3 regions of the Chryseobacterium sp. YR221 genome follow, and region 2 is predicted to be linked to each of the others. Evidence: riboswitches for the same ligand, from Rfam matches in the RefSeq annotation. Region 2 holds a riboswitch; each other region holds the start of a gene.
The links. Region 2 has a riboswitch for cobalamin ahead of prpB (methylisocitrate lyase). Riboswitches for the same ligand answer to the same signal wherever they lie in the genome.

Region 1: linked by a shared signal. The riboswitch ahead of B8967_RS05670 (TonB-dependent receptor plug domain-containing protein) and the one ahead of prpB (methylisocitrate lyase) in region 2 are both predicted to bind cobalamin.
Region 3: linked by a shared signal. The riboswitch ahead of B8967_RS11170 (T9SS type A sorting domain-containing protein) and the one ahead of prpB (methylisocitrate lyase) in region 2 are both predicted to bind cobalamin.

The regions. Positions count from the first base shown of each region.
Region 1 is NZ_FWXM01000002.1:147,299-155,047, forward strand. Features, by position in the region: gene B8967_RS05655 (nuclear transport factor 2 family protein) at 1-91, shown strand, start outside; gene B8967_RS05660 (CCA tRNA nucleotidyltransferase) at 130-1,548, shown strand; gene B8967_RS05665 (DUF5074 domain-containing protein) at 1,705-2,763, opposite strand; gene B8967_RS05670 (TonB-dependent receptor plug domain-containing protein) at 2,778-4,619, opposite strand; cobalamin riboswitch at 4,651-4,829, opposite strand; gene pafA (alkaline phosphatase PafA) at 5,012-6,658, opposite strand; gene B8967_RS05680 (hypothetical protein) at 6,763-7,548, shown strand; gene B8967_RS05685 (VOC family protein) at 7,585-7,749, shown strand, end outside.
Region 2 is NZ_FWXM01000001.1:451,517-459,265, reverse strand. Features, by position in the region: gene B8967_RS02120 (transporter suffix domain-containing protein) at 1-30, opposite strand, end outside; cobalamin riboswitch at 495-686, shown strand; gene prpB (methylisocitrate lyase) at 1,141-2,049, shown strand; gene prpC (bifunctional 2-methylcitrate synthase/citrate synthase) at 2,036-3,187, shown strand; gene B8967_RS02105 (bifunctional 2-methylcitrate dehydratase/aconitate hydratase) at 3,234-4,685, shown strand; gene B8967_RS02100 (CoA-acylating methylmalonate-semialdehyde dehydrogenase) at 4,756-6,252, shown strand; gene B8967_RS02095 (acyl-CoA dehydrogenase family protein) at 6,328-7,488, shown strand; gene B8967_RS02090 (enoyl-CoA hydratase/isomerase family protein) at 7,592-7,749, shown strand, end outside.
Region 3 is NZ_FWXM01000003.1:458,212-465,960, forward strand. Features, by position in the region: gene B8967_RS11160 (aspartyl protease family protein) at 1-55, shown strand, start outside; gene B8967_RS11165 (esterase-like activity of phytase family protein) at 182-1,444, opposite strand; cobalamin riboswitch at 1,704-1,896, shown strand; gene B8967_RS11170 (T9SS type A sorting domain-containing protein) at 1,965-3,083, shown strand; gene clpP (ATP-dependent Clp endopeptidase proteolytic subunit ClpP) at 3,171-3,857, opposite strand; gene dnaG (DNA primase) at 3,970-5,955, opposite strand; gene B8967_RS11185 (T9SS type A sorting domain-containing protein) at 6,118-7,749, opposite strand, start outside.

The DNA.
Region 1 (7,749 bases), on a different contig from region 2:
CTACAAATCTATTATGGACAAACAGGCTGTTGAAGTCATGTTTTTTAATGAAGAAGGAAAAATTAATAAAATGTATGCTCATTATGATTAATGGGTGATATGAGTACAACTTGACGCTATTTACTAACGATGAAAATTAATCTTAACCAAAATAAAAATTTAAAACTTTTCAAAATAATTTCTGAGGCTGCGGAAAAGAATAATCAGTCCGTATACATTGTTGGGGGCTATGTCCGGGATCTTTTAATGAAAAGAAAAGCTTCTACAGATATAGATTTTGTGACCGAACAAAATGGTATTGAGCTTGCTCAGACTGTAGCTCAGGATATTGATCCTAAACTAAAAGTTTCTGTGTTTAAAACATATGGAACGGCTATGATCAAATACAAGGACCTTGATCTTGAATTTGTAGGAGCGAGAAAGGAAAGTTATACTGAAAACAGCCGCAAGCCTGAAGTAGAAGGTGGAACATTGGAGGATGATCAGAAAAGAAGGGATTTTACCATCAACGCCATGGCCATTTCTTTAAATAAAGATAATTTCGGCGAACTGATTGATCCTTTTCATGGAATTGAGGATCTGGAAAAAGGAATTTTAAGAACTCCGCTAGAGCCTGCACAGACTTATTCTGATGACCCGTTGAGAATGATGAGAGCAGTAAGGTTTGCTTCTACATTACACTTTACCATTGAAGAAAATTCTCTGGAGGCTATCAAACAGGAAGCCAAAAGAATTGAAATTGTTTCCATGGAAAGAATCATGGTGGAATTTAACAAAATCATGCTGTCTGAAAGACCTTCTGTAGGATTAAGTTTAATGGAACAAACAGGCCTTTTAAAACTTATTATTCCTGAGCTTATAGAGCTTAAGGGAGTGGAAGAAGTGGAAGGGCAAACTCACAAAGATAACTTTTACCATACCCTAGAAGTTGTAGACAATATTTCTGTGAATACAGATAATCTTTGGTTGCGTTGGTCAGCACTTCTTCACGATGTGGGAAAAGCTCCTACTAAAAAGTTTGTTGAAGGAACAGGATGGACATTTCATGGACATGAATTCTTAGGTTCAAAAATGGTAAAAGCTCTTTTTCAAAGACTTAAATTACCTTTAGGAAGCGATATGAAGTATGTTCAGAAAATGGTAAAGCTTTCCTCCCGACCTATTGCCTTGATCACGGATGATGCATCTGATTCGGCATTAAGAAGATTATTATTTGATGCCGGTGAAAACCTTGAAGATCTTTTTACCCTTTGTAAGGCCGATATCACCACAAAAAATTCTAAAAAGCAGGATAAGTTTAAAAAGAATTTCGAATATGTGGCTGTCAAAATCAAAGAAGTAGAGGAAAAGGATCAGGTAAGGAATTTTCAACCTCCTATTACCGGAGAAGAGATCATGGAAATGTTCCAGCTTAAACCAGGCCGTGAAATCGGTATCTTAAAGGAGAAAGTAAAGGAAGCTATTCTTGAAGGAGAAATTCCTAATGAAAAAGATGAGGCAACAAAATTTGTGATTGCTGAAGCAGAAAAATTAGGATTAAAAATATAATTTTAAATCATAAAACCCCGGGCTGGAAAGATTTCCAGCCCGGGGTTTTTATTTTAATATGTGAATCAAAATCGGCCGGCTCTATGAGACCGACCGAAAAAAAACACAAATGATGAAAAAATAAAAATTTATGTATACAGGCCAAAGCCTTGTATGTTAGTTTTTATAGAAACCGTTTGTTCCGATTCCTGCTGTGAAGCTTCTCAATAGAGTTCCATTGCTTGCACTGTAAACATTCACTTTACTGTCTGCTGAAAAACTTGCGTCTGAGGCAAAGATTCTGCCATCAATTACATCAAATCCATATACATTACCTATAGCAGTCATAATAGGAGTTGTTGGTACAGCAGCAGCACCAATAGTCATTCCGTATATTTTGTTGGTATCTGTAATAAAATAGAATTTATTATCCTCTGCTCTAAGCTTCTGAACTTTAGGGATAGGAAGAGTTGTTGTTGTAAACGTTCCATCTGCAGTATTGATCTTATAGATATAAGAATTGGTATCCCCGGAAGCCAATGCATAAGCAGTTCCTTTATAAGAAATAAGATCTTTAATAATCCCGTTGGCAGGAAGAGTTACTGTTTGGCTCACTGTATTTGTAGACGGATTTATCACAGAGATAGTATATCCTGTTGCAATTGGATTCCAACTCGCGTCATATCCTGTACCATCAGTCTGTACAACAATTTTTCCTTCAGCTTCCACCACTTTTTCAGCAGCATTTGTAAAATCAATACTCTTTACATAAGAATTATCTCCTGTATTGTAAACATTCAGCTTTCTTTTATTTGTTGTAAAGTTATTGTTGGTTACATAATATTGGTTTCCTGAGAAAGCAATATATCTTGCGCCATCAAGATTAGCGGTTACAGTAGCTTGTTTTTTGAAAGTATATCTGTTTACGATATCAATTTTATTGGGAACATTAGACACTAAATAAGCACGATCTCCCTGAAAACCTATACTCTGAAGAACTTTTCCCAGAGGTTCACCATTGTTATTAGAAGCATAAATTTTGTCATACAGATTAGCAAGATTGCTGCTTACGAAAGAAACTTCAGCTGTAGTGGTTGTAAATCCGCCTTCATTGGAAATAAGCACTCCGGCTTCGTAAGTAACTGGCTGCTCTACAATGTCGCTATCGCTGCTACATGAAACATTGAAAAGTAACATGGAAGCAAACGCAAGAGGTAAAATTTTTCTGATATTCATATAATTAATTTATTTTAAAAATTGATAGTAAGGCTTATACTGTAATTTCGTCCGGGTAACGGATAGGAAAGCATCGTATAATAGGTTTCATTTAAAATATTATTTACTTTAAAACCGAGGGTATAATTTGTAAGAAATGTAGCTCCGGCACCGGCATTCATCACAAAATAAGGATCTAAAGCATCACTTCTTTTTTCATTGGAATCTGTATAGGTAAGCCCATTAAACATTCCCTGTACATATACCTTCACAAAATCATATTGGTAGTCTATACCTCCTGTAAATTTATGGAAAGGCACATACATCAGCTGTTTCTGAACATCAAGGTCTTTGGATTTTGTATAAGAATATCCAAGATTTGATTTCAACATATGCTTTCCAAACTTTTTCTCAAATTCCAGTTGAGACTCTACTCCATAAGACTCTACTCTATTGGTATTGGTCGCTCCGTAATATCCTGAAGCTGTTGGAAGCCACCGGATCATATCACGGATATTCATATAGTAAGGAGCTACAGATAATTTAAAGTCTCCTAATTTAAACTGGTTTCTCCATTCAAACTGATAAGAAGTTTCCGGTTTTAAATCCAGATTTCCTCCTGGAGTCCAGTAAAGATCATTAAATGAAGGAGCTCTGAAGTTTCTTGAAATACTTAGCCCTACATCATACCATTTGTTGGCATTCCATTTTCCTGAAAAAGAAAATAAGACCGGCGAGCTGAAGTCTTCCACAAAGTCTTTCTTGATTCCGGCTTCAAACCTTAAATCTTTGGTAGGAAAATAACGAAGTAATCCGGCAATAGATCCAGCATTTCTACTGATATCACCTATTTTTGAACTTCCTTCGCCCTTACCTTTATTCACTTGAAATTCCCCGATAATATTGATATTCCATTTTGAATTGAGGAAGTAATTGAAATCATTTTTTAAAATATAATTCTTTCCGGCACCTCCACTGGTTTCTGGTCCTGCAATATCTCCAAAATACTCAAAATTTTCCTCGGTATAGGCTGCTTTAAATGAATTGCTGAAACGCGTAGTATTCCAATCCCAGGCCATCAGGTTTCTGAAATTCTGGGTATGGTACTTTGTCTTGGTTTCCAGGTCACCAAAACGAACAGGATAATGTTGCTTTCCGTTAAAAGTCTCTGATATCCATGAGATCTGATGATGGGGAGCAATTTTGTAAGCTGCTGCTATATTGAAATTGGTATTATAGTATTTTCCGTTGTCATTCGTATACCTCTTTCCGCCCGCTTCTTCTACTTCATAATCATTCTGGCTTATTGAATGGCTTCCGGAAACTTTAAAGCTGAACTTATCATTGCTGTAAGAACCTTTAACAACATTATTATAAGTATTAAAAGATGCAAATTCTGAAAACAGAACAGCATGGAACCCTTTATTAAAATCAAGGCTGTTATTCAAATGAATACTTCCCCCGATGGCACCACTGCCGTAAATGACACTACCTCCACCAGGTTTAATTCCGATCTGGTCATATCCAAACAAGGCTATATTATTGACATCTCCTTGTCCTAAAAAACTGGAGTTAATATTAATTCCATTCCATACAAAAGCAGTCTGCTGGGCGGTAGTCCCCCTGAAAGAAGGTGAAGAAACAGCACCACGTCCATTTTCTTTGATATAGACTGAAGATTGAAATCTCAGTAATTCGGAAAGGTTAGTCGAGTTTTTTTCAGCATCTTCATTGGTAATATTCGTTACGTGATGGAAGAGCTTTACTTTGTTCATCTGGCTGTCGAATATATAAATAGTATCTAAGGCCTTCTCTTGTCCAAAAAGAAAGCAGCCATAAGACGAAAAAAGCAGTACTAAAGATCTTTTTATATCCATACTAATTTACTCTTCCTCCGAAAGCAATATATATTTTGATTATTATTCTGGCAGGTCTCCTGACTTTCGCCTTCTGTACCTTCCCGTTTTTACACAGTGGTTTTTTACAGAAACTTTTGTTGCGATTTACAGTTGCGGGGACAGTCCGGGAGTTCCACCCGATTCCCTTTTCATTCCAATATATTGGAAACCATAATTTTTGCAAAGATAGCTTTTTAAATGTATTGGACAAAAAGTGAAATACCGGGTGAAAAATGAAGGCGTATGAATAAGGTGTAGAAAAATTCAAACATAAAAACCCTTTATAAAACCTGACCTTTATGAATACTATAAAAATAAAAGCTGCCTTCAATAGTTGAAGGCAGCCATTTATATATACTGATGTTGTTTGATTATTTACCCATCACTTCTGTAATTGGATTTCCAACATTTCCACTTGGGAACTGGATCTTCAATAAAGAAGAAACCGTAGGTGCAATATCTGTCATATGGTATTCTTTATTGCTTTCCCCATGCTGAACTCCCCAACCCATAAAAATCAATGGAATATGGGAATCATAAGAGTTCCAAACACTGTGTGTAGTTCCTGTTTTAGAATAAGGAGGAAGCATAGAGTCATGAGAGATTAACTGAATATCTCCACTTCTCTGTCTGTTGATCCCATTGATGATTCTTTGTTTGATAGGCTCCGGAATGCTGGCTTCCTGAACTCTGTCTACAGAAACAGCATATAAAACCGTAGGGTCTTTTTCAAGCTCTTTTACCGCAAAGTTTCTCACATCATCCAGTTCAAGTTTAGCATCTGTCAATACTTTTCTATCAAAATACACCTGATAATTGTCTATAGCATTGATTAAATTATCAGCCCCAAATTTTTCTTTCAGTTTCTGATTAAGATTTTTTTCCATTCCTTCTCCAAAAAAGCCTGTAGTAATTTTATGCTCTTTAAGGAATCCTACAGAATGAGCTCCTCCGTGGTCAGCTGAAAGAAAAACAGTATACTGCCCTTTTCCTACTTTTGAATCCAGGTAGCTGAAAAACTGAGCCAAATCCTGATCCAGTCTGATATAAACATCTTCAACCTCAATAGAATTCGGCCCATATTTATGACCTGCATAATCTGTAGAAGCCAAATTGATCGCTAAGAAGTCTGTAATATTGTCTCCACCCAACTGTTCTCCTTCTACAGAAGCTTCAGCCAGTTTTAATGTCAATGTATTTCCAAAAGGAGTATAACGGATATTATCTTTCTTTGTCTGATAATCTTTCGCCAGATTGGTATATGGGAATGTAGGTGTTTTGGCACTTCCCAATAGACCTTCCCATGAAGAATTGTCGGGTGAACTTTCTGTATACTGATTGATTGGAAGTAAGGTATTCCAACCGTTAGCCACCAATTTTTCAGGTAAATTCTGAGCATTGAATGATTGGATCCATTGTGGAAGCTCCTTCATATACCATGTACTTGTAATAAAGTTCCCGGTACTGTCGTCAAACCAGAAAGCTCCGTTCGGCGTATGTCCTGCCGGAAGAATAGAAGCACGGTCTTTCAGAGAAACTCCTATTACTTTACCCTGGAAGTTCGTTGCCAGCCTCAACTCGTCGGTTACTGTGGTAGACCATAGATTTTTTGGAGAGTGGCTTCCTGTTTTAGTATTGGTAGTTCCTACCGGCTGAACGCTGTCATCTGCCGTACAGTACACTCCTTTACCTGTTTCCTTATCTGTCCAGTCGTTTCCTGCAATTCCGTGGATGGCAGGTACAGACCCGGTATAGATACATGTATGCCCCAAAGCAGTAATCGTAGGAACATAAGGAATATGTACATTATTTAAAGAATATCCTGTATTCAGCAACCTTTTGAAACCGTCATTTCCATATTTACCATAAAAACGGTATAAATAATCCCAACGCATTTGGTCTACTACCAAACCTACTACTAATTTCGGTCTTTCCAGTTGAGTATTTTTGTTCTTCTGCGCATTGATTGTAACTACGGACAAAACAGCAGCTGCCGCAATTGAAATTTTCCTAAGCATCCAAGTAAATTTTTATTGACCACAAATTTAAGGGTTTTGAATGTTTTGGAGTGTGAAATTTTATTTAATTTTGATCAATATTCAATTCACCAATCAATTCATCCATGATTTTAGGAGTATACTGGTATTTTAAATTTCCTGAAAATTTATATCATTTCAAATTTTTCAGCTTCATGCAGGGATATGGTGGTCATACCGATAGTCTTGCCGAACTGGAGACAAAAGTTCAGGTGGATGATATTAAAAATTTCCTCAACAGACTGGAAGTTTTGAAAGCAAAATTCCCTCAAACCTATTTACAGCTAAAAATCAATGGCAATCAGGTGATGATTACCATCGGAGACGATCAGCTTTTTGATTATTACTTTCAGTTAGCTGCTGAAATGGAAGAGCTGCTGACAGATCAAAATGCAGTACTTTTGGATGGACATATTCCTTTTGAAGCTCAGTATACCAAAAACTATGATCCGGAAAGAGAAATATTCAGGACTATAGAACATCGGTTTATTCAGATGACAGGTTCTGATTTCAGGCAGAATAACGCTGAAAATTTTTCAATAAGAATTGACTGTAACCTTCCTCTGGTATACAAAAAAGATTGTATTAATGATTTAGCTGCAATATGCCGCGAAGAAAACCTCAGCGTATTTTATTACCACGATTTCGACTTTAATGATCAGTGTAATCTGATGCTCTTCTTTACCAATGGCAGACAGTATAAAGACCAGAGTATAGACGTTGATGTTAATTCCTTTGGAGCAAAAATAAGGGACCTGAGTCAAAAATACCCGCTTCGCTTCGGTCATTTTGGAGGTATGAAATATTATCCGCTGAATGGACCTCATATCGAACTGATGGTAGATGAAAACTATATTATCAAGAAAAAATAATTTTATCCAACAATTATTAAATATTAAACCTATACTATGATCAAATTTAAATATGTCATCCTGTATGTAGAAGAGGTAGAAAAATCAATGAATTTCTACAAAAATACTTTTGATACAGAAATAAAATTCATCACTCCAGAAAAGGATTATGGTGAGCTGATAACCGGAGAAACTACTATTTCTTTTGCATCGATCAGTCTG
Region 2 (7,749 bases):
ATTTTTAAAGCTTAGTTTTTCCTTCGCCATCGTATGTGAATCTGATTACAAAAAAACTGATTTTATGTACATCATATTTCTATTTTGTGATCCAAACGTATATTCAGACCTTTGAAATGTCGATTTTTAAATATGAGACCTATTGTTGAATTTCAGGATCATATCTTTTCTTAAAATTATTGGGACAAATGATATTCACATCATTCCGTATAAAGCGTTGAAAAAATAATTTTAATGTAACACATAATTAACCTTAGTCTTGAAATAAAATCACGGGCTTATCAAATACTTCCTATTTACAACATAATTTTAGTGTTAAAAAAATTATAAATTTCTCTGAAATCAGTCCGAATTCAGCCTTAAAAAAAGAATATTAAGATAAAATATCCCTCATATTTTCAATGATTTAAAGCTTTTTCATAATAAAAAACAAATCCCCATGCGGCTGTTTCAATAAAATGGCTATATTTACCACCAAGGAGTTCTTAACACCTTCTTTATCAACCGAAACTGGTTACACTTAGCTGTGTATTAAAAGGGAATCGTGTGCAAATCACGAACTGTCGCGCAACTGTAAGTAACATGAAGGTTTTTATCAATATATGTCCACTGTTTACCTGGGTAAATGGGAAGGATGATAAAAACTGTTACAAGTCAGGAGACCTGCCTATTTCGAATTGACGATGCTTTCGCGATCTGAAGCTTATAGTCAGGTATGATACGATATAGATAACTGTGCGCTGTTTTTTCGTAAGTTATTTTTTTGAGATAGTTGTAATGTGGCCGTGTGCCTTTTCATTATGTCTATAAGCTCATTCGTATTTCCCTTTCCATAGTTTTTATTTCCCATCAGGCATTGTGAAGTTTGGCAAGAGCTTTTTAAAAGGATTTTATCATTTAAAAAGTTGAAGAATGCAAACATATAATCGCTATGTAAGAATCAGTAACTGGCTTATAATGGAAAAGAGCAGTCCATTCCTTGGGATCAATAAGGTTTTGCTAAAAACTTTCAACACAGATTTAATTTCTGTTCATCGTTATCCGTTATCATCAGGTATTCCTATACATCAATAACTCCTATTGCTTTTATCAGCAACCCCATACACCAAAACAAATTTTTAACAAAACAATAGATATTAAATGATTAAGAATGAAAGTATGCAGTCTCCCGGGTTACGATTCCGCGAGGCTATGCAGAAAGAAAAACCTCTCCAGATTGTAGGAGCTATTAATGCCAACCATGCATTATTGGCACAGCAGGCAGGTTTTAATGCAATTTATCTTTCGGGAGGTGGTGTTGCCGCCGGTTCTTTAGGAATTCCCGATCTGGGAATTACTACCCTGGAAGATGTATTAACAGATGTTCAGCGCATCACCAATATCTGTGATCTCCCCCTTATGGTGGATATTGATACGGGATTTGGTCCGTCGGCTTTTAACGTAGCCAGAACAGTAAAATCTCTGATTAAAGCTGGAGCTGCAGCCTTACATATTGAAGATCAGGTAGGAGCCAAACGTTGTGGGCACCGTCCCGGAAAAGAAATTGTAAGTAAAGAAGAAATGACAGACAGGCTGAAAGCTGCCGCAGATGCCCGTACCGACGAAAATTTTGTTATCGGAGCACGAACGGATGCATTTGCTAATGAAGGATTAGAAAAAACACTGGAAAGAGCTATCGCCTATAAGGAGGCTGGTGCCGATTTCATTTTTGCAGAAGCAGTGCCGGACCTGAGCTACTATCAAAAATTTGTAGATGCTACAGGGATCCCTGTATTGGCCAATATTACAGAATTTGGAATGATCAGCATGTATACTGTTGAAGAATTGAAGACCGCGGGAGTAGGATTGATTCTTTATCCGCTTTCTGCTTTCCGCGCAGCTAATAAAGCCGCTCAAAATGTCTATGAACATATCCGTAAAGAGGGTACCCAGGCCAATGTGATAGATACCATGCAAACCAGAGAAGAACTCTACCAAAGTATTGGATACCATGATTATGAACAAAAATTAGATAACCTTTTTAAAAAGAATAATGATGTCAACAAATAATGAACCTACCTTCAAACCTAAAAAAAGTGTCGCGCTTTCGGGAGTAGCAGCCGGCAATACAGCACTTTGCAGTGTCGGAAAAAGTGGAAACGACCTGCACTACAGAGGATATGATATTTTGGACCTTGCAGAAAAAACGCAGTTTGAAGAAGTAGCTTACCTACTGATCTATGGGCATCTGCCTACCGAAGCACAGCTGAAAAATTATAAGGCAAAATTAAAATCATTAAGAGGGCTGCCACATTCTGTAAGAAATATTTTAAAAAGTATCCCTGCTGCAGCACATCCAATGGACGTTATGCGGTCAATGGTATCTGCTATCGGTAGTATTCAGCCGGAAAAAGATGATCATAATATGGCGGGAGCCAGAGATATAGCCGATAAATTACTGGCATCATTCAGCTCAGGCCTTTTGTATTGGTACCACTATACCCACAACGGAAAAGAAATTGATGTAGAGACAGATGATGATACTATCGGAGGTCATTTCCTTCATTTACTGCATGGAAAAAAACCTTCCGATTCCTGGACAAAAGCAATGCAGATCTCTCTGAATCTGTATGCAGAACATGAATTTAATGCTTCTACATTCACAAGCCGTGTTATTGCAGGTACAGGTTCCGATATTTATTCTGCCATTACAGGAGCTATTGGAGCATTAAGAGGACCTAAACACGGGGGTGCCAATGAAGTAGCTTTTGAAATTCAGAGCCGTTATCATTCTCCGGACGAAGCAGAAAGCGACATCAGGCAGCGTATTGCCAACAAAGAAGTGATCATTGGATTCGGACATCCGGTCTATACCATTTCAGACCCAAGAAATGTAGTGATCAAAAAAGTAGCTAAAGAACTTTCCGAAGAAGCGGGGGATATGTTACTTTTTAATATTGCTGAAAGACTGGAAACCATTATGTGGGAAGAAAAGAAAATGTTCCCTAATCTGGATTGGTTCTCTGCGGTATCTTACCACTTAATGGGAGTACCTACGCTGATGTTTACGCCATTATTCGTAATTTCAAGAGTTACAGGATGGAGTGCACATATCATGGAACAGAGACAGGATGGTAAAATCATCCGTCCAAGCGCCAATTATACAGGTCCTGAAAACAAAGCATTTGTATCCATCGATCAACGATAAAAGAATTAAACTATTTTCAACTAATTAAAATTTTCAACTAAAAAAAATGAGTTCACACATTTCAAATGAAAGGCCACAGCCGGATAAAGTACTGGCAGATATTGCAGATTATGTATTAAACTACGAAATAAAAAATGACCTTGCCTGGAAAACAGCCCATTACTGTCTTCTTGATACGATTGGGTGTGGTCTGGAAGCTTTGACCTATCCGGCCTGTACCAAACTTTTAGGACCTGTCGTAAAAGGGACTATCGTTCCGAATGGTGCTAAAGTTCCGGGAACACAGTTTCAACTTGACCCTATTCAGGCTGCATTTAATATTGGGACAATCATCCGTTGGCTGGATTTTAATGATACGTGGCTGGCTGCTGAGTGGGGACATCCATCAGATAACTTAGGCGGTATTTTAGCAACAGCCGATTGGTTATCCAGAACCAATATTGCAGAAGGAAAAGCTCCTCTTAAAATGAAGCAGGTATTGGAGGCCATGATCATGGCTCATGAAATACAAGGGGTAATGGCGTTGGAAAATTCTTTTAACAAAGTAGGTTTAGACCATGTTTTGCTGGTAAAACTGGCTTCTACAGCAGTAGTAGGAAAATTGATAGGGTTAACCCGCGACGAATTGATCAATGCCGTATCATTAGCTTTTGTAGATGGTCAGTCTTTAAGAACGTACCGCCATGCTCCTAATACAGGTTCCAGAAAATCATGGGCAGCAGGAGATGCTACATCAAGAGCCGTTCGTTTAGCATTAATAGCACAAACCGGAGAAATGGGATATCCTTCCGTTCTGACAGCAAAAACCTGGGGATTCTATGATGTATCTTTCAAAGGAAATGAATTCAAATTCCAGAGAGACTACACTTCCTATGTGATGGAAAATGTACTATTCAAAATTTCGTTCCCTGCCGAGTTTCATTCCCAAACAGCCGTTGAAGCTGCAATGACATTACATTACACCTTACAAGACCTTGGAAAAACAACAGATGACATTAAAAAAATTACCATCAGAACTCATGAAGCGGCCATCCGGATTATAGACAAAAAAGGTCCGCTGAACAATCCTGCAGACCGTGATCACTGTATTCAGTACATGGTAGCCGTTCCATTAATTTACGGAAGACTTACCGCTGCCGATTATGAAGACAGCATCGCTTTAGATCCGCGAATTGATATCCTCCGTGATAAAATTGAATGCGTAGAAGATGTACAGTTTACCACAGATTATCATAATCCTGAAAAACGTTCTATTGCCAATGCTTTGACTGTAGAATTGAATGACGGAACCGTTTTAAATGAAATAGAGGTAGAATATCCTATAGGTCACAAACGAAGAAGAGAGGAAGGAATTCCTGAATTAATTAAAAAGTATAAAATCAATTTGGCAAGAATATTCCCTGAAAAACAACAGCGGGTAGTATTAGAAAACTCGTTGGAGTATGATACCCTTGTCAATCTTAATGTCAATGAATTTGTTGATTTATTGGTCATATAATTTTAAATGAAGGGTTGAATCTCAATTATGTTTCAACCCTTCATTTTCACCTTCCACCTTAACAAAAACTATGTCACATACAGTACAAATATTAATCAATGGAAACTTTATAGAAAGTAAAGCTTCTGAACATTTACCTGTTGAAAATCCTGCCACACAGGAAATTCTTGCAGAAGTTCCCCTAACGCTATTGTCCGAAATAGATGAAGCGATTGAAGCTGCCCAACAGGCCTTCAAAACATGGAAAGAAGTAGCCACCCCGGAAAGGGCAAGGTTATTCTTAAAATACCAGCATCTTTTAAAAGAAAATCAGAAAGAAATCGCTGAAATCCTGTCCAGAGAGAATGGAAAAACACTTGCCGATGCTATGGGAGACGTATGGCGGGGTATTGAAGTTGTGGAACATGCCTGTAATATCCCAACGCTGATGATGGGTGAGACCGTAGAAAATGTAGCAAGAGGCGTAGATACCTATAGCTATATTCAACCACTCGGAGTCTGTGCGGGAATTACCCCTTTCAATTTCCCTGCAATGATTCCTTTATGGATGTTCCCTATGGCTATTGCCTGCGGTAATACCTTTATTTTAAAACCTTCCGAGCAGACCCCAATGACCTCCATGAAAATGGCAGAGCTGTTTTTGAAAGCAGGCTTTCCTAAAGGGGTACTGAATATTGTCCATGGTTCCAAAGACCAGGTAAACCATATTCTTAACCATCCTGAAATTAAAGCTATATCCTTCGTAGGCTCTGTCCCTGTAGCGGAACATGTTTACCGTACCGGAACAGATAACCTGAAAAGAGTACAGGCTTTTGGAGGAGCAAAAAACCATATGGTGGTAATGCCTGATGCCAATAAAGAGCAGGTGGTCAATAATTTAGTGGGAGCCTCATGTGGGGCTGCCGGCCAGCGTTGTATGGCAATCAGTGTTGCCGTTTTAGTAGGAGAAGCTCAACATTGGGTGGAGGATATTAAAAACGCTTTAAAAACCATTAAACCGGGAGTTTGGTCAGACGAGTCTGCCGCATTTGGCCCCTTAATCAACAGACAGTCTAAGGAAAAAGTGCTGCGACTGATCAAAAGTGGCTATGAACAGGGAGCTGAAGTCTTATTAGACGGAAGTGACTGTACAGTAGAAGGCTATGAAAACGGATATTTTGTAGGCCCTACTTTATTCAGTAATGTATCTGTGGATATGGACATTTATAAAGAAGAGATCTTTGGACCTGCCTTACTTTTGTTAAAAGCTGACACCTTGGACGAAGCCATCAGTATCATCAATGCCAATCCTTATGGGAACGGAACCTCAATATTTACCAATTCCGGAGCTGCAGCCCGAAAATTCCAACATGAAATTGAAGTAGGTCAGATCGGTATTAATCTTCCTATTCCTGTGCCGCTGCCATTTTTCTCTTTTACAGGATGGAGAAAATCTTTCTTCGGAGATCTGCATTCATACGGAAAACAGGGTATCCGTTTCTATACCGAAACAAAAACAGTTACAGCCCGCTGGTTTGAAGAAGATGTACCGGGAGGAAATCTCAATATGACCATCAGTCTAAAATAATAGAAAGCAAACGGTGGAAAATGTCTATATGTTCTCCACTTTCAACACTCAGCTTTCAACTTAAATTTAAATACAATGGAGTTTAACCTAAATGAAGATCAACTGGCTTTTCAGGATGCGGCAAGAAGATTCGCTGAAAAAGAATTTTTCCCCTACGCTTCAGAATGGGATGCCAAAAAGATATTCCCAAGAGAAGCAATTGCTAAGGCCGGAGAACTTGGATTTTGCGGCATTTATACAAGTGAAACAGCAGGAGGTCTGGGATTGTCAAGATTGGATGCAGCCATCATATTTGAAGAGCTCGCTTCAGCCTGTCCTTCAACTACAGCTTATATTACCATACACAATATGGTTTCCTGGATGATTGACAAATTTGCAAAAGATGATGTCCGGGAAGAATTATGTCCGGCTTTAGCTTCAGGTATATTACTGGGCTCGTATTGTCTTACTGAACCTGGGTCAGGTTCTGATGCTGCAGGATTGAAAACCACAGCTGTAAAAAAGGGCAATACCTATATCATCAATGGAACAAAGGCCTTTATTTCCGGAGCCGGAGAAAGCGATATCCTGATTGTAATGGCCCGTACAGGAGATCCCGGTTCAAAAGGAATCAGTGCTTTTATTGTACCTGCCAATACAAAAGGAATCAGCTTCGGAGAAAAAGAAAAAAAACTGGGCTGGAATACCCAGCCTACACGTTTTGTATTCCTGGATCATGTGGAAGTAGAAGAGAAGTATCTTTTGGGAGAACCTGGAGAAGGTTTTAAAATAGCCCTGAAAGGACTGGATGGGGGCAGGATAAACATTGGAAGCTGCTCAGTAGGAGCCGCACAGGGCGCTATCAATCAGGCTCAGCAGTATATGCATGAAAGGCAGCAGTTTGGAAAATCATTGGCTCAGTTTCAATCGCTTCAGTTTAAAATTGCCGATATGGTAACAGATCTTGTTGCTGCCCGCCAAATGGTTCATCTGGCTGCTTTTAAACTGGATTCCAAAGACCCGAATGCTACAACCTATTGTGCTATGGCCAAAAGATTAGCAACAGATATGTGTTTTAATATCTGTAATGAAGCTATTCAGGTCCTGGGAGGGTATGGCTGCACACAGGATTTCCCTGTAGAAAGACTGATGCGGGATGCCAGAATCCATCAGGTAGTGGAGGGAACCAATGAAATTATGAAACTGGTAATCTCCAGAAAGATTTTAGAAGTAGGAGCGACCCTACAAATCAGATAGTTATAACAGATAAAAACGGAAAGCTGAAACCGGATAATAATCTACATCTGTTTTAACATTTCAGCCCATAAAATTTTTAAAGTTCAATTTTCAATTCAATACAATGAGCTTAGTACTAACAGAAATAAAAAACAAAGTCGGGATCATCACTTTAAATTCCGAAAAAACACTGAATTCCCTGTCATTACCTATGATTGAAGAATTACAGAGCATTCTGACAGATTGGAAAACATCCGATCAGGTAGTCTGTCTTTTTCTTCA
Region 3 (7,749 bases), on a different contig from region 2:
TTGTAAATATATTTTCACGATTGACTTTAAAAACCATAAAGTTTGGGCTCAGTAAAATAAACAGAAAAACAATATCTTTTTCACTTAAAAAACCAGTAATTTATATTGATGAATTATTCATACAGAGATCATAAAAACGGCGGAATCTTCGATTCCGCCGTTTTCTTTAAAAAAAATCTAATTATTGAATATCGACTACATACATCGTTCCTTTGTCTACCTTCCCTGTTTTAGGAAGAATTTTGGCTTTAGGGTTTCCGTTTCCATCATCTACCACTCCAAAATCATCATCATTGAAAACAGCCAGTTTGTTATTTCCTAAATAAACAATCCCTTCAAACTTATCATGCTCATAGCCCAGTTTCGCTACGAGATCTACTGCAAGGCTTTTAGAAACAGGTTTTATTCCGGCATTCGTAATCTCATCCCAGGTACTCTGTTCCAAAGCTTTATTATTAATTTTCATTCCGTCTACCGCTGCCAGATCTGTTCCATTGACGTCTGTAGCTCCGGATACATTGATTCTGTATACTTTTTTTATTCCTCCCTGTGTTCCGAAATTTCCATCTCTTTCAATCACCAGGAATTCATTATTACTTAATGCAGTAATATCACAAACCGAATCAGAAGCTCCACCATCCTGTTTGTATAAATACTGTTTCGTCTGCCCTGTGATAATATCGAATGTTACAATCCTTGTTAACGTGGTATTGGTTGCCAATGCTTTAGTGGGAACCAGCATCATCGACTGCATTGTTCCTACCAGCGTTCTTCCATCCGGAGTGATACAAAGTCCTTCCATACCTCTGTTGGCCCTTCTTTTGGCTAAAACTGCAGGGAGTTTTCTTGTTCCCGTATTCACTCCAATCGGGCTTATCCTTTCCATTTCTACCCCTTCTGCACTATAATGAACGATATGCGGACCATATTCATCAGAAACCCAGAATGTTCCATCTGGAGCGGCAACAATACTTTCACTGTCCAGACCATATTTATCTGTTCCTAACACATTTCCTGAAGCATCATAAGCTACTTCACCGGTACTCCCCATTCCTATAGGATTTGGAAGTCCTGTGATAGGCTGCCCTGCCGGATTTTTAAGTTTAATATATTGAATGACCTCAATATTACCTTCAGCATTGATCTTAAAATGCATAATCGTTGGGGTAAAATTAGGGGCAAGAAATTTTTTACCGCTTAAGTAGTCTGTATTCGGACCACGGTCTGTAATGACATAGAATTCTCCTTTTCTTGTAGGATGGGCCGCTGCTCCGGATCCAAATCCTCCGTTGATCACATCTACTCCATTGATAGTAGCCAATTTTGAAAAAGCAAATTCCTGTGGAAGCTTAGAATAATTAATCTCCTGGTTACTGGTGGTGTCATCATCTTTACAGGATGCCAGCGCCGTTAACACAAATGCAGATAGTAGCAGTCTTTTCATATTCTCTTTTATGGCTGCGAAAATATAAATTGATTGTAAACTGATCTTGAATATAATGATAATTGTATTTTAACAATGGAACCATGAAAATGAATTTAATATAAACAGTAAAACTTTTGGTTTCAATCCGAAAACCTAACAAGATCTTTAATTTAATTATCAATTCAAAAAAAACAACCCTTTAAAAGCTATTCAGCTTCAGGAGAAATATAAAAACTGAAATATAATTCACAAAACAGGATACAAAAATTTATATGATATATTTGCAACGTTTTAAGGTTGAACACTGTTCATTAATAGGGAATCAAGTGAGAATAAAACTCAATTCTTGAGCTGTACCCGCAACTGTAAGCTGTTTTACTTATAGCACAATACGACCACTGGATTCCTGATCCGGGAAGGTGTGCTATAGGATGCAAGCCAGGAGACCTGCCTTATCCATTGCCACTTCAGGGATCGTGAGTATAACCACTTCTCCTGTAGGTAAGTTTCGGGAATAAAACTTTAATTTAATTATATCATGAGAAAAATCTATTTTTTTTTCTTACTGCTTTTTATGCAGTTTTTGTCTGCCCAATTTACAGAGAACGACATTAAGTTTTGGGTAGGAACAGGTTCAAAGAAGGCCTATTTCATTGCAGATTTTAACGATACTAATTCTCCTACTTCTTATGCATGGGGATATCGTTTTGACGGTGATAATCTAATGGCAGAAGACATGATCAATGCTATTGTTGCGGCAGAGCCTAAAATGGAAGCTGATATTCTTTCAGGATTTCTTTACAGTTTCAACTATAACCATCATGCTCCAGGCACAGATGATTCCTGGATACCATGGTTCGGACCAAGTGCGGAAAATATGTCTAATAACAATAATGGTGCAGGTTCTGTTACTTTAACAGACGGGCTATGGTTTGGTATTACCTATGGATCTGATGATGTCCAGATCGACACTCCGCCATCTACTCCTGTACCCGCTTACAGCTCTCAATGGTATGCATCTTCGCAAATCACCAATTGGATAGGAACAGGAACCAATAAAAGTTTGGTAGTGGTTGATTTTGGTACCAATCAGTCAAACGGAAATGCAGATTCTTTTGTGTTTGGAATTAAATATAACGGAAGCATCACTGCTGAGCAGGCCTTACAACTGATCCAGTCTCAAGCCTCTTATTTTAATTTCACCTCATCAAACAGCCAGATTTCTGCTCTGTCATTGAATAATTTTACCGGAAACGCCACTGGAGCGGACAGTTGGAAATTATATAAAGGAAAAGACCTCTCAAGCTGGCAAAAGAAGTCTGAAATTTCTCAGATTCAGCTAGCCAATAATGACTGGATGGGTATAAGCTTCGGACAGAGAAGACCATTTACCCCTACGGAAGCAGCCGATTCCACATTGGGTGTTTCTTCTGCCACAAAGAAAAAATTCAGTATTCATCCTAACCCGGCGAGTCATTTTATTCAGATTGAATCTCCTGAAAAATATACGGAAATCAATATCTATTCTTCTTTAGGTCAAAAAGTAATCACTTCCCAATCCACAAAGATTGATATTCATTCTTTGGCTGCCGGAATTTATTTTGTTGAGATGAAAACAGCAAATACTTCAACCATCCACAAGATCATCAAGAAATAGAACATCATATATGAAATACTTTTTCATACAATTATAAAACAAAAAAACGCACCGTATTGGTGCGTTTTTTCCGATTTCCAGCATCGATTATTTTTTCTCTGTTGATCTCTGTAAAACCTCATCTACCATTCCGTAGCCTTTAGCTTCTTCAGAAGTCATCCAGTAGTCTCTGTCAGACGATTTTTCAACCCACTCATAAGTTTGTCCTGAGTGATGTCCGATGATCTCATAAAGCTCCTGCTTTAATTTCAACATCTCTCTTAAGTTGATTTCCATATCAGAAGCAACCCCTTGTGCACCTCCTGAAGGCTGGTGAATCATTACTCTTGAATGCTTAAGAGCAGAACGTTTTCCTTTTTCTCCTGCTACTAATAATACAGCTCCCATTGAAGCAGCCATACCTGTACAGATTGTTGCTACATCAGGCTTAATGATCTGCATGGTGTCATAAATTCCTAATCCAGCATAAACACTACCTCCCGGAGAGTTGATATAGATCTGAATATCTTTTGACGGATCTGCACTTTCTAAGAATAAAAGCTGAGCCGTAACAATATTGGCTACCTGATCATCAATTCCTGTTCCCAGGAAGATAATCCTGTCCATCATCAAACGTGAGAAAACGTCCATCTGAGCAACGTTTAATCTTCTTTCTTCCATGATGTACGGTGTAAGATTCGTTGGGCCATACATTCCCATATACTGATCGGTAACCAAACCGCTGTTTCCTAAATGTTTTACAGAGAAATCTCTGAAGTCCTTTTTAATGTCCATATTTCTATTATGTATTATTTTAACAAATATTCTCGAAGTTTAAATTACAATATTTATTCCTAAAATTTTATGAGACTTTTTGTCACAGAACAGGAATATATCTGTCCATAAACTATCTATTTCTTCCGCCATAGATGCCTTTAATCGGCGAATACTCAATAATAGCGCTCAACCGTATGGAAGCCTGTTTCAGCAGGGTAATTTTTTTAATCAGATCATAGTATTTTGTCTCATCATTATCGCTGTACTGATCCAGTTCTTTTGCTGTCTCTTTTATGAGATAATCAATATATCTGTATTTATGCAATAATACATCACCTCTTACCTGATCTGCCACTTTATCACCATAATTGGGAGGGTAAATATTTCTCGACGCCCAGTTTTCCAGATCATCAAGAGGAATCAACGCGTCAACAACCTTTGTGGTAATGTCTTCGTCCATAAAAGATACAAAAAAGTTTCCACTTCTGAGCTCTTCCTTTTGAATCCCTTCTCTTACCTGATTAATGATAATTTCATTTTCTTTTACTAAAAAGATATATTGTTCTTCTTCAAAATGGTGAAGGATTTCTTCAATAACAGTGATCTGATACTCCTCATTGTTATCAGTTGTCCTTTTCAGAACAATATCTCCAAACATCAGCATATGATCCACCAACTTATTCTCCATAAACAGAACATCATACAGGAAAGGATCTTCTTTCTCCTTATCCAAAGGCACAATCTCCATCTTCGGAGGGGCACTTTCTTTCTGCTGTTGCTGAACATGATGGGTCTGGTTCTGTGTGATCTGTTTCTGAACGTCAAGTTCGTTGAAAAGACTCTGCTCCGAAAGACCAAATTTATTGGATACTTCCTTAAGATAGACTTCTCTTTTCAGTGCGTTCTGAACAAAAGAAACCGACTTTACAATATTTCGTATTGCCTCAGCTTTTTTGATAGGATCGGTACCGGCATCTTTTAACAGGATCTCAGCTTTAAAATCGATAAAATCCATCGCTTCATTTTCGATGTATTTTTCAACATAATCCTGCGGATGTTTTCGGGCAAAAGAATCGGGATCATCTCCATCCGGGAAGAGCAATACACGGATATTCATACCTTCCGTCAAAAGCATATCAATGCTTCGGAAACTGGCTTTAATCCCAGCATTATCACCATCAAAAAGAATGGTTACGTTTTCCGTCAGCCTTTTAATCAGCTTAATCTGCTCGGTAGTCAGGGAAGTTCCGGAACTGGCCACCACGTTTTCAATCCCGGACATATGAAGTGAAATCACATCCATATATCCTTCCACCAAAAGACAGGTATTCTTTCTCGAAATGGCCTGCTTGCTCTGGTTTAGCCCGTAAAGAACATTCGATTTATGATAGATCTCCGTTTCCGGGGAATTGAGATATTTGGCTGTTTTGACATTGCTTTTAAGAATTCTGGCTCCAAAACCTAAAACCCTTCCTGAGAAACTGTGAATCGGAAAAATAACCCTTTCCCGGAAGCGGTCTATTCCTGCCGGAGCATTTTCAGGGAAAATAGAAAGTCCCGATTTCTCCAGAATTTCTTTAGAATATCCTTTTTCCTCTGCATAGGCTGTAAAAGCATTTTTCTTTTCGGGGGAGTATCCCAGCTGGAATTTCTTGATGATATCATCTCTAAGCTCACGCTCTTTAAAATAAGCCAGCCCTATGCTTCTTCCATCTTCAGCATCCCAAAGGATTTCCTGAAAATAATTATTAGCCACTTCATGGATTTTATACAGAAGGTCTTTTTCTGTCTGCGCATGCTTAGCTTCTTCAGAAATTTCACGTAGATCTTCTTCAATTTCAATTCCGTACTTCTTGGCTGCATGGCGAAGTGCTTCAGGATAAGTAAAATTTTCAATTTCCATCAGGAAAGAGATGGCTGTACCTCCTTTTCCTGTTGAGAAATCCTTCCAGATCTGTTTACTTGGTGAAACTACAAAACTTGGAGATTTCTCTTCATGAAACGGGCTGAGCCCTTTAAAGTTAGATCCTGCCCTTTTCAACTGCACATACTCACCCACAATCTCTTCTACCCTGATTGTGGAGAATATTTTATCTATCGTCTGCTTAGAAATCATGATGTAAAAATAAGATATTTCTTTTCCTCTAACAAAAAAAGAAAGCACTGCAAAAATTTTCGGTGAGATCGTTTCTTATCATAGAATCCTCTAAACCCTTGCTGCACATACTTCAATAAAAAAGCCGGGAATTTCCCGGCTTAAAAATATTTGTAAACAAAATTATCTTTTTATGAATTTCAGACTCTCTTTTAGACTGCCATATTCTACATTAACAATATAAGTGCCTCTTTCCAGATCTTTAGCATACTTACCAAGGTCTAAGCTGTTTTCACCATTTACTTTTACAGTATACTGATTCAATAATTTAGAGGAATAGTTATAAATCTTAATATTTACCTCTCCTGTAAGCGCACTATCAATTATTAGTTTTGTATTATCATTAACAGGATTATCTCCAATGGTAAATTGAGTACTATTTTGAACATTGGCGGCCTTAGATTGAGTAACGTTTTCGTTATTTGAAATAACAAAACCATTTATAATGTTTCTTTTAATTCCGTTCCCCAGGTTGGCAGTCAGTTTTATAGAATAGACCCCATTTTGTTCACGATTTACATCTGCTATAAATTTATTGTTACGAAGTTCAAATTTCACGTTCACTGACTTTCCTTTAGATCCGGCATTCATTCCTTTTACATCTGATATCCAATAGGTTTCATTTTTAAGTGAAACTTTTTGAAGCTCTTCGGAAGAAAGATTAGGAAAAGAAATCTCCAGATAAGTTTTCCCATTATCTTTTTTTATTTTATACTCCATAGGACTGTCAATTCCATCTTCAACCACAGCCACAAATTTAGAATTACTGTTTAGTTTAAGTTCTTTATTCCTCAAATTGAAATCAGATGATAATAAACGGCTTTCAGAGCCCCCACTCCTATCAGGCGTCGCGTTATTTTTTATTTGACTCAACATTTTTCCTGTAGTTGGATCCAAAATATCTACAGCAGCATTGGCATCTTTGGTGATAATTTCAAAACGAACGTTATTGGCATTTTTACCCAACTGTAAACTTTCCTGATCGCTGTTTGAAATCAATTGATAATTGCTTACCACTTTAAATTCAGAACTTTCCGGTTGGGACATCCTATTTGCCAAGCCATTATTGACAATTTGTCCGTCCAAAACGGGCTTTATAGCATTATTCCAAACATACACTCCTTCCATGATATCTATATGATTAATATATCCTCTAGGATCAGTATCAGTCATCAATTGCTTAGAACCCGGTCTTGTTGAGCTATAAAATGGAGTAACCCCATCATTTTTTCCACCTCCTAACGCAACAATCGCTGTTCCTGCCGGAATGATAGCGGGAGAAAGTAATCCTGTTACTCTGGTATATCCCCAGGCTCCCAGGCTATAATGTTTCTTAGGCTGATTAAGCGGATGGTTATCCATATACGGCCTGAAATAAGTATCACAATAGGATGTAGTAGACAATTGTGACCCCGTTCCCAATTGTAATGCCTCGGTTATCCAGGCCCACATTGGATAATTGGCAAAATCAGCAAGTTGGGTTCCTCTATGAGGTGTTCCTAAAGTAATGACCTTATCTATCTTATTGGTTTTCTTATATTCCAATAGAGCAACATCAGAAGCTTTCCCTCCATTACTATGAGCTATAATAGTCATTGTATTGGCTCCTAAATAACTTCCTACCTGATCAATAGCTCTGGATAGTATTTCACCATTTTCCCAATCACCCAAAAATCTGCTGGTGGCGACAAAAGCAGTTTTATATCCTGCATTGTATGCTTCCTTATACATGGAATTTCCAATAAGCAGTGATTC